Prochlorococcus marinus str. NATL2A: one gene and its partner. The protein of the gene in region 2 binds, or shares a complex with, the protein of the main gene of each other region. Links are inferred from orthologs where the notes say so. Each region holds a gene or a part of one and is shown on either strand. Other genes may lie near its edges.

Region 1 (4,601 bases), 1.6 Mb from region 2 along the record:
AATAAGCACAAAAAACCGCCCCATTCTGAACAAGACGGTTTTTTTAAGATCAGGCACAAGTGTTTCCTTGTTTCCACTGCGCAGGATCTCAACTCTTCACAGTTATATATTTACTAAGCTAATGAAAAACTCAAATATTAGAAGGCTGGTCTATCTTGTGGCACATGTCACAATTTGCAAAAGTAGTCATTAAAAAACACCCTGCTTACAATAAGTCGGGTGCTTTATTTAACAGAACGATTGTGTGAGGAGTTGTCCTGTTAATTTCTTTCTACTCTAATGAGGACTTTTTGTCACTACTAAAAAACAAAATGATTTAGATCATGAGATTTAATTGTTTTGTGACTTGCAAGATTAATTTATTCTTCTGCGTTCTCAAACTGTTTTGCTAATCTAAAACCTTTTCTGAGAATTAAATAGATTCCATATAAACCAGCAATTAACGGAAGAACTATGAGAGGGTTTGGGCTATAACTAGAGTAATCTTTTACACCATCGACGTATTCGATCCCTGAGCATTTCAAGTAAAGAAAACTTGTGAATACAATTCCCCAGCCAATAATTGAGAGAATCCCTCCTTTTTTGTCACCTTCATAAAATCTATCTAAACCCCATCCCCAACCAATAGCAAGGATCACTCCTCTTGTGACAGCATTTTTCTCTTGCTTACGTAGCATTGTTTTTGTTTGAGTATGTTCGCAATGAACATAACTGAATAATTGTTATTTTGCACAAACTGATTTAAGAAGATACTTGTTATTATAAGAATTTGGGTATCGTTTGCTAGAAAATTAGTTTGAAATTATGCGAATTAGAATCCCTGTCAAATAAAAAATAGAGAATTAGATTGGAAGTGATCAAAATAAATTCTATCTGTACCTTTTGAAGTTAGATCAATTTGAGGATTCCTAAGTTGAGCAATCTTGTTCGGGGGGGTGGTCTATTTCAAAAAAAAAAGATAACTTAGTTCAATGGCCTATTACTTTTGACAGTTGCACATCAGACTGATTCGCATTTAAGCAGACGGCTGCAGAAGGATAGTATTACTATCTCAGGAAAGGTTATTTACATTAATCCTTTTCTCTATTGGAGACGCTTTGACAACAATACTGACAGATGGTTGAGAGAGCCTGGTCAATTAACAGAGGAGCAGATTAATCTCAATAGAGCTCGTTTTTATCCTGAGGTCGAGTGGACTTTTCTTAGAGACGAAGAGCGGGTTATTAAAGACGCGGCAGTTGAAATGTTTTTAAAAACGCTTGAATTAATAAGTACTTTTCACCCTCATCTTACTGCAGGGCAATTATTAGAAGTAGAGAGAAAAATGGCAGTAACTAAAAAAAAGTCTTTTGAACGTTGGGTAGAAAAATCTTTTAGGAAAAAAATTAATCAAGCTTCAAAAGAGCGCAATAGATTTGCTAGAGAACGTTTGATAAGAGGTTGGAAAGAATGGTTAACTCTTGAAACTACTCATCAAGCTTTTTTGCCATTCGCAGCAATAATTGTGATGTCAATCTTTGCTGGTTGGTCCATAGGTATTTCTAATAATAGTTGTACACCTTACTTTCCAACGACAGAAACAGGTATTCTTAAGTAGCACTAATAAAGCCATTATGGCTAAAGATCAATTAAGGGATTTCCATTTATTTGCAATGGAGTCTGCTTTGCCATTTGGTATGGGCATTATTAAAAATGTGAAAACTGGTGGATTTCAAAAAATAATGGATGTAATTAAATTAAAAGATCCATTTTCAGAATTCCAGGCTGATGGCGAAACCTCGGCTAAGAAAGTGAGGGATAAGATTGACCAATTGATTCCTGGCTTAGGTTATCCGGTTGTTTCAGTTGATGTAACTGTTGAAGAGAATTATCCTGATTATGAAAGTAATGATAATGATTCTTTGGTTTCAACTTTAAACAGAATTGATAGTGATCTAGATCAATTGAGACGTATGATTAGTAATGACTCATTAAATATACATGATTAGTCAATATTCTTGATTTTTAGAGATGAAGAAGAAAGAAAAATTACATCTAAGTTCTAAAAAGCATGTAGGTGCTTTTAATCAGCCTCTAATTTTCTTTTTGTTTATTTGTTTAATCTTTTCAGTGACAGTTGGGCGTCTTTTTTGGATACAAATAATTAGGGGATCATATTATAAAAAACTTTCAGAGGAAAATAGAGTCAAGCTAATTGCTAATCCACCAATACGAGGAAGATTATTAGATCGTAATGGTGTGGTTCTTGCCGATAATAAACTCTTTTACTCATTAGCTATTCAACCTAGACTTCTAACTAAAAGTGAATGGATTGATCTAAGAAACTCTTTATCTGATTTGTTAAATGTTTCTACTGATCAATTAGAAATTGCATTTAATAGAAGTAATTATGACACTCCTTATAAAAAAGTACTATTAACTGATTTATCGGTGGAGCAGGTTATTAGGTTTAAAGAACAAGAGAATAATTTGTATGGTGCTCAAATTGATATTGGTTTAATTAGAAACTATCCATATAAGTCTTTAGCTGCACATGCTTTGGGTTATACACAGTTGATAACTCAGGACGAGTTTTCTAAGCTTTCAGACAGAGGTTATAAACTATCTGATCGAATTGGACGGAAAGGTATAGAGGCCGCTTTTGAATCTCAATTGAGAGGTGCATGGGGTGGTGAAATGCTTGAGATTGATTCAATAGGTACGGTTCAACGCAGTCTAGGTTTAAAGTTACCAAAAGCTGGTAGGGATATCAAATTAACTCTTGATCTAGAGCTACAACTTACTGCAGAAAAAGTTTTATCTGACAAAATTGCTGGAGCAATAGTAGCTATTGATCCCTATACAGGAGCAATAAGAGCAATTGCTAGTCAACCTACTTTCGACCTTAATTTTTTTTCTCAGCCTTTTACGAATAAACAATATAACGATCTTTTTTTGTCATCAAATCTTCCTCTTCTGAGTAGAGCATTTAATGCATACGATCCAGGAAGTACGTGGAAGCCCATAACTGCTATAGCAGGGATGGAGAGTGGTAAATTTCCTGCTAATAAAAAATTAAATACGGTTCCTTGTATCACTTATGGGAGTCATTGTTTTCCAGAATATAATAAAAGAGGTTTTGGTTGGATTGGATATGAAGATGCATTTAGAGTCTCCAGTAATACTTTTTTTTATCAAGTTGGGGTTGGTTCTGGTTCGAAAGCTTTATATGATGCGGCAACTAAACTTGGCTTTGACAATTACACTGGCATAGAAACTTTTATAGATGAAAATAAAGGCTTAGTAGGGAACAAGAAATGGGCTGCTGAGGGTCGTGGGTGGGGAAATCCTGGAGAAACTCCTTGGATCGTAGAGGATATGGCTAGTGCATCTATTGGTCAATCTGTTGTTTTAGTTACTCCATTGCAATTAGCACGAGCATATGCAGTTTTTGCAAATGGTGGTTATTTGATTACTCCTCATTTAGTTGATGCCAATATAAACTGGAGATCAGAGAAATATTTAAGAAAAGTTGACATAGAAGACAAAACACTTGAAACAATTCGTCGTGGGCTTCGTAAAGTTGTAACTAGTGGTACTGGTATGGGAATAAATCTAGATCATTCTATTCTTCCTCCCGTCGCTGGTAAAACTGGAACAGCAGAAGATAGTAGTGGAGGTTCTGATCATGCATGGTTTGCTGGATTTGCACCTTATGATTCTGGGGAAATAGTTATTGTTGCTTTTGCTCAGAATACTCCTGGTGGTGGTTCAGTACATGCTCTCCCTATGGCAAGAGAAGTGCTACGTGCTTGGTATGAGCAAAAATCTAAAAATGAGTTAATTAGAAGTAAAGATTAGATATTGAATTAATTAGGATGATTTAGTTGTAGTAGTTGATTTAGAATGGCGTTGATTGATTTATCCTCAGCAACTTTTGATTTATTCGTAGCTAATTGACGACCTAAGACTAAAGCCCCAAGGTGGGTTAATTGAATACGCATCGAAAGTAATAACTCCATACATCCTCCTCCTGAAAAACTTGCAATTGCAATTGGGCGTTCGTTGAATAAACTTCGAAAATCTGTTCCTTGCACAGACAGCCAAGCTATTGCATTTGTAAGAATTGGAGGAATTGAGCCGTTATATTCTGGTGCACAAATGACCCAGTGTGAGTGGCTCTCCATTTCAGTATTGATTAACTTTAGATTTTCTGGTGCTTTATCTTTTGAATTATTACGTGGATTAAATATAGGCAAATCATTTTTTGAATCTGTCAAATCAAGTAATTCGCATGAGTAATTTAGTTCTTTGCCTGCGACTAGAAATCTTTTTGCTAATTTGAGATTTTCACCATTACTAGCAGCTATAACAAGAAGCTTTTTATTAGACATTGTGAATTAACAGGGAAGTGTAAATGGATGATGTCATTTTTGTAATGGATCTAGTAGTTCGCTCCGGTTTTTCGATGATGAACTGCTGTTACTCCATCTTTTTTAATGACTTTTCCATATTTAATCTCAGCATATATCAGCCAATGATCCCCACACTCCATTCGTTGACTAACTGTACCCTCCAGCCAGGCTAAAGCTTCGTTTAATAATGGCTGATTGCTTGGACTT
Region 2 (5,815 bases):
TGAAAAACTTTGATTTTTTCGCTTTTTTATTATTGGCTCATAGGAGGGCAGAAATGCCTGCCCGCATGCTTTGGCAAGTGAAAAAAGATTTTCCCAATTCAAAGAATATTCCCCTAGCTCTTTTGCGATTTTAGAGGCCTTCCCATTTGCATTTTGTCCTTTATAAAGCAAGCCGGATCCGTCTTGATAGTCATAAAAGATACCTCCAACTCCTCTAGTCTCATTTCTATGTTTTAGGAAGAAATATTCGTCACACCAAGGTTTGAAAACCTTATGTAGATCTTTGTCAATTGTGTCACATGCATTTTTATGGCATGAGTGAAAGTGACGCGTGTCAGATAGATATGGATAGAAAGGTGTTAAATCAGCCCCTCCCCCAAACCACCAAACAGGCCCTGCTTCGAAATATCTGTAATTAAGATGAACAGTAGGTATGTAAGGACTTTTGGGGTGAAGAACCATTGAGGTTCCTGTCGCAAACCAAGAGTGACCTTTTGCTTCTGGTCTTTGGCTAATGATTGAGGGTGGAAGTTCATTGCCATGTACTTCAGAAAAATTCACCCCTCCCTGCTCAAAGATTTGTCCATCTTTCAAGACTCTTGAGCGTCCACCACCACCCTCTGGTCTCTCCCAAGATTCTTCTAGGAATTTGCCTTCACCATCAATAGTCTCTAAGCCAGCGCAAATTTCATCTTGAAGCTCTAAAACAAGCTTTTTTGCTCGAGCTCTTGAATTGTTTGCCGGTAAATTGGCTTTATCTTGTGAGGAGGACAAAATTAATTGTATTTTGCTTTCTTTAAAAAAATACTTTCAAATGATGCACATTTCACACCAATATTGGAAAAGTTTGTATTGCGAATAGTTTTTACTTATTACTAAAGGCAATATCATTGGATCATGAGGTGGAATATGTGCCGAATTTTTTACTATCATCAAATGTAATAGAAATTAAGAATGCAAACCAACGATAAGGTTTTAAAAGCGTTTCATTCAGTCAAGGATGTCGGAAGTGAACGATCTATTGTGGAACTCGGATGGCTTGAAGTAGTTTCAGTAAAGCCACCGAAAATTGTTGTAAGACTAAATCTCCCTAATTTTGCGATAGCTCAAAGAGGTCAGATGGCAGTTGATATTAGGGAAAGCATTAAGTCATTGGAAGATATAGAAGAAGTACAAATAGAGATAGGTGATTCATCTCCATCTAAAGAGTCTCCTATTGGTCAAGCTGGCCACGGTAGTCAATCTCAGGGATTAACTGCAATACCAAAAGTGAAAAATGTTATCGCTATAAGTAGCGGTAAAGGTGGGGTTGGTAAAAGTACGGTTGCCGTGAATTTGGCTTGTGCTCTAAGTCAAAAAGGTTTTAAGGTTGGCTTGCTTGATGCTGATATTTATGGGCCAAATACGCCGTATATGCTTGGCGTTAGCGAAATAACTCCTGAAGTCAGTGGGTCGGGTGCTGAGCAAAAGATTATTCCCATTGAAACTTGTGGAATTGGAATGGTTTCAATGGGATTATTAATTGATCAAAATCAGCCAGTAATTTGGCGTGGCCCTATGCTTAATGGAATTATTCGACAATTTTTATATCAAGCTTCTTGGGGTGAACGTGATTTTTTAATAGTAGATCTTCCCCCAGGAACTGGAGATGCCCAACTTTCTTTGGCCCAGGCAGTTCCCATGGCAGGTGTGATAATAGTTACAACTCCACAAAATGTATCCCTTCAAGACTCAAGAAGGGGCTTGGCAATGTTTAAACAAATGAATATTCCAGTACTTGGAGTGATAGAAAATATGACCTATTTTATCCCTCCAGATCAGCCACAAAAATCATACAAGATTTTTGGTTCAGGAGGAGGTAGTCAATTAGCTAAAGAGAATAATGTCCCTTTACTCTCTCAAATACCAATAGAGACAGATACTTTTTCAGGCACAGGTAAGGATCTACCTGTCGTTCATACATCTAGAGATTCAATAACAGCAAAAGTATTTTTAGAACTTGCTGGAACTTTGTGTAATGCATTATCTGTTAAACAGTGATTTAAATTAATGATGGGTTTTGGTCGCAATAAAATATCTTCTTTTAAAATAGTAAGAAACAAAAAGATTTGGAGAGATATAGATTTAGTAATTTGGATCGTGCCTTTTATTTTAGTACATTTATCTTGTTTTTTAATTGCGAGCACTCAGAGAAATCTTGGAATTACAGATTGGTATCAACATGCAATTATTGCTTATATAGGTACATTAATTATTTATTTTTTAGCTCAAGTTCCTTTGCAAGATTTACGAAAATATACTCTAACAATATATTTTTTGACTATTTCAACACTTTTATATGTGAATTTTAGTGGTACTTCTGCCTTGGGAGCAAAAAGATGGTTGAGCTTTGCTGGCTTATATATTCAACCCTCTGAGTTTGCAAAATTAACCTTAATACTTGTCTTGGCTTCTATCTTAGATCAAAAAAGGTTTTCAGATTTATCCCATTTAATGAAACCTTTATTCGTTTCCTTTTTGCCTTGGATTTTGGTTTTTATACAACCTGATCTTGGTACATCTCTTGTTTTTGGAGCCATACTTCTTGGAATGTTGTATTGGGCGGGGATGCCATATGAGTGGGCATTTATTATTTTGGCTACTTTGGTTACGGGATTACTTGCATACGTATATCAATTTGGACTTTTTATTTGGATCCCAATCATTGGTTTTTTGTCTTATAAGTCTCTGCCACATCAAAAAAAATTACTAACTTTATTAGTTGTCTTTTTTCATTCATTAATAGCGAAAATCTCTCCTTGGATTTGGGAATCTGTTTTAAGAGATTACCAAAAAGATCGACTAATCCTTTTTCTTAATCCTAGCCAAGATCCTTTAGGTGGTGGATATCACATGCTTCAAAGCAAAATAGGCATTGGATCTGGAGGATTGCTGGGATCAGGTCTGATGCAAGGTCAATTAACTAAATTAAAATTTATTCCAGAGCAACATACAGATTTCATTTTTAGTGCTCTTGGAGAAGAGACAGGCTTTTTAGGAACTTTATTGGTCTCATTTTTATTTTTTATTCTAATCTTGCGATTAATAAAGATAGCTATTGATGCGCGTACTGATTTTGAATCATTGATTGTGATTGGAATAACTTCAATGTTTATCTTTCAAATTATGGTCAATATATTTATGACTATTGGCCTAGGCCCTGTGACTGGAATCCCTTTACCTTTTATGAGCTATGGAAGAACTGCGTTATTTGTCAATTTTATTAGTCTGGGCTTTTGTTTATCAGTGTCTAGACGAGGTCAGTCAGTAAGAAGAAATCTTTGACTAGATACTTTTGCTTAGGTGTTTTTCTAAACGCATTTATTTAGTCAATATAGAGCCTTTAGTATCATTAGGGTTAATACCAATACCATCTTGAGGTTAAGTTTTTTTGTCTATGTAAAGGAAGGAATCCTCACTTTCAGATCAAACATTAGCTTCATTGAATTAGTTAATATTGAAAAGTAAGTTTTTAAGATTCATTTCTCCTTATTAAATCTTTACTCATAGACAAATTAGCTCCTATGAACTTAGTTTTCTAAAGAGATTTTAATTAACTTTTAATTAGGCAACTAAGCAAACCTCACGAGTTTTAACTCTACATTTTATGCTTTTTCATCCTTTAAAATCTAATCAATCAAATGGATTTAAAGGTTTGCATGAGGTTTTTAGGTTCTCGTGAGCACGCCTCTAGTAACTATTAAAGCCTTACAAAGAAGAATGGCTGAGGGTGTTCCTCATGCCACAAGCAGTGAATCCGCAGTAAGGAGAATGTGGTGGGCAGCTCTTGATACTCTTCAGTCAGACATTTTGTTGCCAATGAACCTTACAAGAGGTTTGTGGTTGTCTTCTCCGTTGCCTGCACTCTACGAACCTAAATTACTCAAGAAATTTCAAGGATGGGTGTGGGCACCAAAGGACTTGTTAAATATTTCAAACCCTTCTATGGGGATGTTGCCTCCAAGTAAATCGGCTTCGATGGATTTCCACAATGATTCTGCAGGCTATGAGCGCTTGTCTCTTCTTGAGGAAGATGGAAATGATCCATTACTAATAGTTATTACTCCTGAAATTCAAATAGCTTTGGCTCTGGAAGGTAAATCGCATGAGAGAAAATTATTAATGCGAAGTGATCCCGAGACTCTAAGTGATCTTTTGACACTACTTGATAATAGATTGAATACAGAGAATGTTGAACAAGCAAATAATCTCCGAAATGCACTTGGTGAGATGGGACAGCTAAAAACAAATGATGATTTATCTAAAGTATTTTGGCCTCTATTATCTCAACGTCTAGCAGATATTGCACCAAGTCTAAATATTCAAACTTTGCCAGACAATTTAATTAATGATCACAAATCTAGTTCAAAAAATAGTGAAATTTCCTTGCTAGAGGCATTAACTCATGAAATCAGAACTCCGCTGGCGACAATAAGAACCTTAATAAGATCTCTTTTAAGAAAGCAAGATTTACCTCAAGTAGTTGAAACGCGTTTGAAGCAAATAGATATTGAATGTACGGAACAAATTGATCGTTTTGGTTTGATTTTTAATGCAGTGGAGCTAGAGAGAAGCAAGCCTAAACAAACAAATTTAGCTTTAACCGATTTAGGGCAAATGCTCACAATGCTTTCTCCCGTGTGGAGAAGTCAGTTAGAGCGAAAAGGCTTGACACTTATTCTTGATATCACACAGGATTTACCAAAAGTTTTGAGTGACTCAGAAGGACTTGAATTAATGTTGACAGGTCTTATTGACAGAAACAGTCGTGGATTACAAGTGGGTGGAGAATTAACTTTGAAATTAAGGCCAGCTGGACAGAGACTAAAGCTTCAGATTTTAACCCATCTTACAGCTACTACTCATTCTGGATTATCAGAAAGTGTTTCCAATGAAGAAATTGGACCAGTACTCAGTTGGAATCCAGCTACAGGTAATTTGCAACTTAGTCAGGCTGCAACACAAAGACTTTTGAAAAGCCTTGGTGGACGTCTGACAAATAGGCGAGACAGTGGAATGACGATATTTTTTCCTGTTTCTGAATCAAAAGAACTTGATCTTTAAGGTTAATGTTGACGCGTGTGAAGTTGACGTCTAATGAGTCAAAAGGCACAAAATAAAGTGCTAATTTAAAAATATAAAGAAAAAGTTGATTTAATTGAAAGCATGACCGAAGTATTACCTGGAACACTTCCAAAGCACATTGGTAGCACTGGTGGGTTATTGAACTCCGCTGAAACCGAAGAAAAATATGCAATTACATGGACAAGTAAAACTTCTGGGGTCTTTGAACTTCCAACAGGAGGAGCTGCAGTCATGCACGAGGGTGATAATCTCATGTACTTTGCTAGAAAAGAGCAATGTTTTGCCTTGAATACTCAATTGAGAGGATTTAAACCAAGAATTGAAACAAGTAAAATATATAGAATTTATCCTGGAGGAGATAGAGAATTGCTTTTCCCAAAAGATGGGGTTTTCTCTGAGAAACCTAATGAAGGCCGCTTGAAAGAGGGCTACAACAATAGACGCATCGGTGAAAATCCTAATCCAGCAAGTTTGAAATTTAGCGGTAAAAAAACTTACGATGCATAAGTAATTCAATTTAAACTTGTGTTCCCTTTGAATATATATATTGGACTGCCATTATGCAGTCATGCTTAATTTAGATAAGGAAGAATTTATTTTGTCAGTGTCCAGCGGGGCTAATTATATTCCGTTGGCAAAAAGTTGGCCGGCAGATTTAGAAACTCCTCTTACAACCTGGCTTAAAGTTGGT

The links.
Region 1: the proteins of rodA (region 2) and mrdA are in contact, whole or in part, in a crystal structure (PDB 6PL5), measured with the Thermus thermophilus proteins. The link is inferred for Prochlorococcus marinus str. NATL2A from one-to-one orthologs. Residues at the interface, in WP_223903423.1 of Thermus thermophilus: Phe161, Val165, Phe168, Val169, Leu172, Pro198, Tyr199, Glu202, Tyr211, Arg212, Asp213, Gln220, Val221, Gln223, Ser224, Ile226, Ala227, Ile228, Gly229, Ser230, Gly266, Phe267, Val270, Leu274, Tyr277, Gly278, Leu281, Phe285, Leu289, Arg297; in WP_223903432.1 of Thermus thermophilus: Arg4, Ile5, His6, Leu8, Ala9, Phe12, Ala15, Leu16, Leu19, Gly20, Arg22, Ala23, Trp24, Leu26, Gln27, Val28, Tyr31, Tyr34, Leu36, Leu43, Thr45, Asp47, Lys156, Gln157, Gly158, Ser160, Val184, Leu201, Glu202.

What each region holds. Positions count from the first base shown.
Region 1 is NC_007335.2:44,793-49,393, forward strand. Bases 1,465-4,425 are described here. They hold mrdA (penicillin-binding protein 2), read left to right. Parts: upstream 1,465-2,010; coding sequence 2,011-3,840; downstream 3,841-4,425. Other genes in these bases: PMN2A_RS00230 (hypothetical protein), read left to right, coding at 1,465-1,597; PMN2A_RS00235 (hypothetical protein), read left to right, coding at 1,614-1,988; PMN2A_RS00245 (NADPH-dependent FMN reductase), read right to left, coding at 3,849-4,373; PMN2A_RS00250 (diflavin flavoprotein), read right to left, coding at 4,424-4,425. Also shown: PMN2A_RS00225 (hypothetical protein), read right to left, coding at 360-677; more of PMN2A_RS00230, read left to right, coding at 986-1,464; more of PMN2A_RS00250, read right to left, coding at 4,426-4,601. UniProt on the Escherichia coli protein: Catalyzes cross-linking of the peptidoglycan cell wall. Responsible for the determination of the rod shape of the cell. Is probably required for lateral peptidoglycan synthesis and maintenance of the correct diameter during lateral and centripetal growth.
Region 2 is NC_007335.2:1,638,476-1,644,290, reverse strand. Bases 1,317-4,186 are described here. They hold rodA (rod shape-determining protein RodA), read left to right. Parts: upstream 1,317-2,049; coding sequence 2,050-3,324; downstream 3,325-4,186. Other genes in these bases: PMN2A_RS09015 (sensor histidine kinase), read left to right, coding at 3,718-4,186; PMN2A_RS09025 (Mrp/NBP35 family ATP-binding protein), read left to right, coding at 1,317-2,040. Also shown: hemF (oxygen-dependent coproporphyrinogen oxidase), read right to left, coding at 1-774; more of PMN2A_RS09025, read left to right, coding at 955-1,316; more of PMN2A_RS09015, read left to right, coding at 4,187-5,103; psaD (photosystem I reaction center subunit II), read left to right, coding at 5,206-5,631; PMN2A_RS09005 (anthranilate synthase component I family protein), read left to right, coding at 5,693-5,815. UniProt on the Escherichia coli protein: Peptidoglycan polymerase that is essential for cell wall elongation. Also required for the maintenance of the rod cell shape. Functions probably in conjunction with the penicillin-binding protein 2 (mrdA).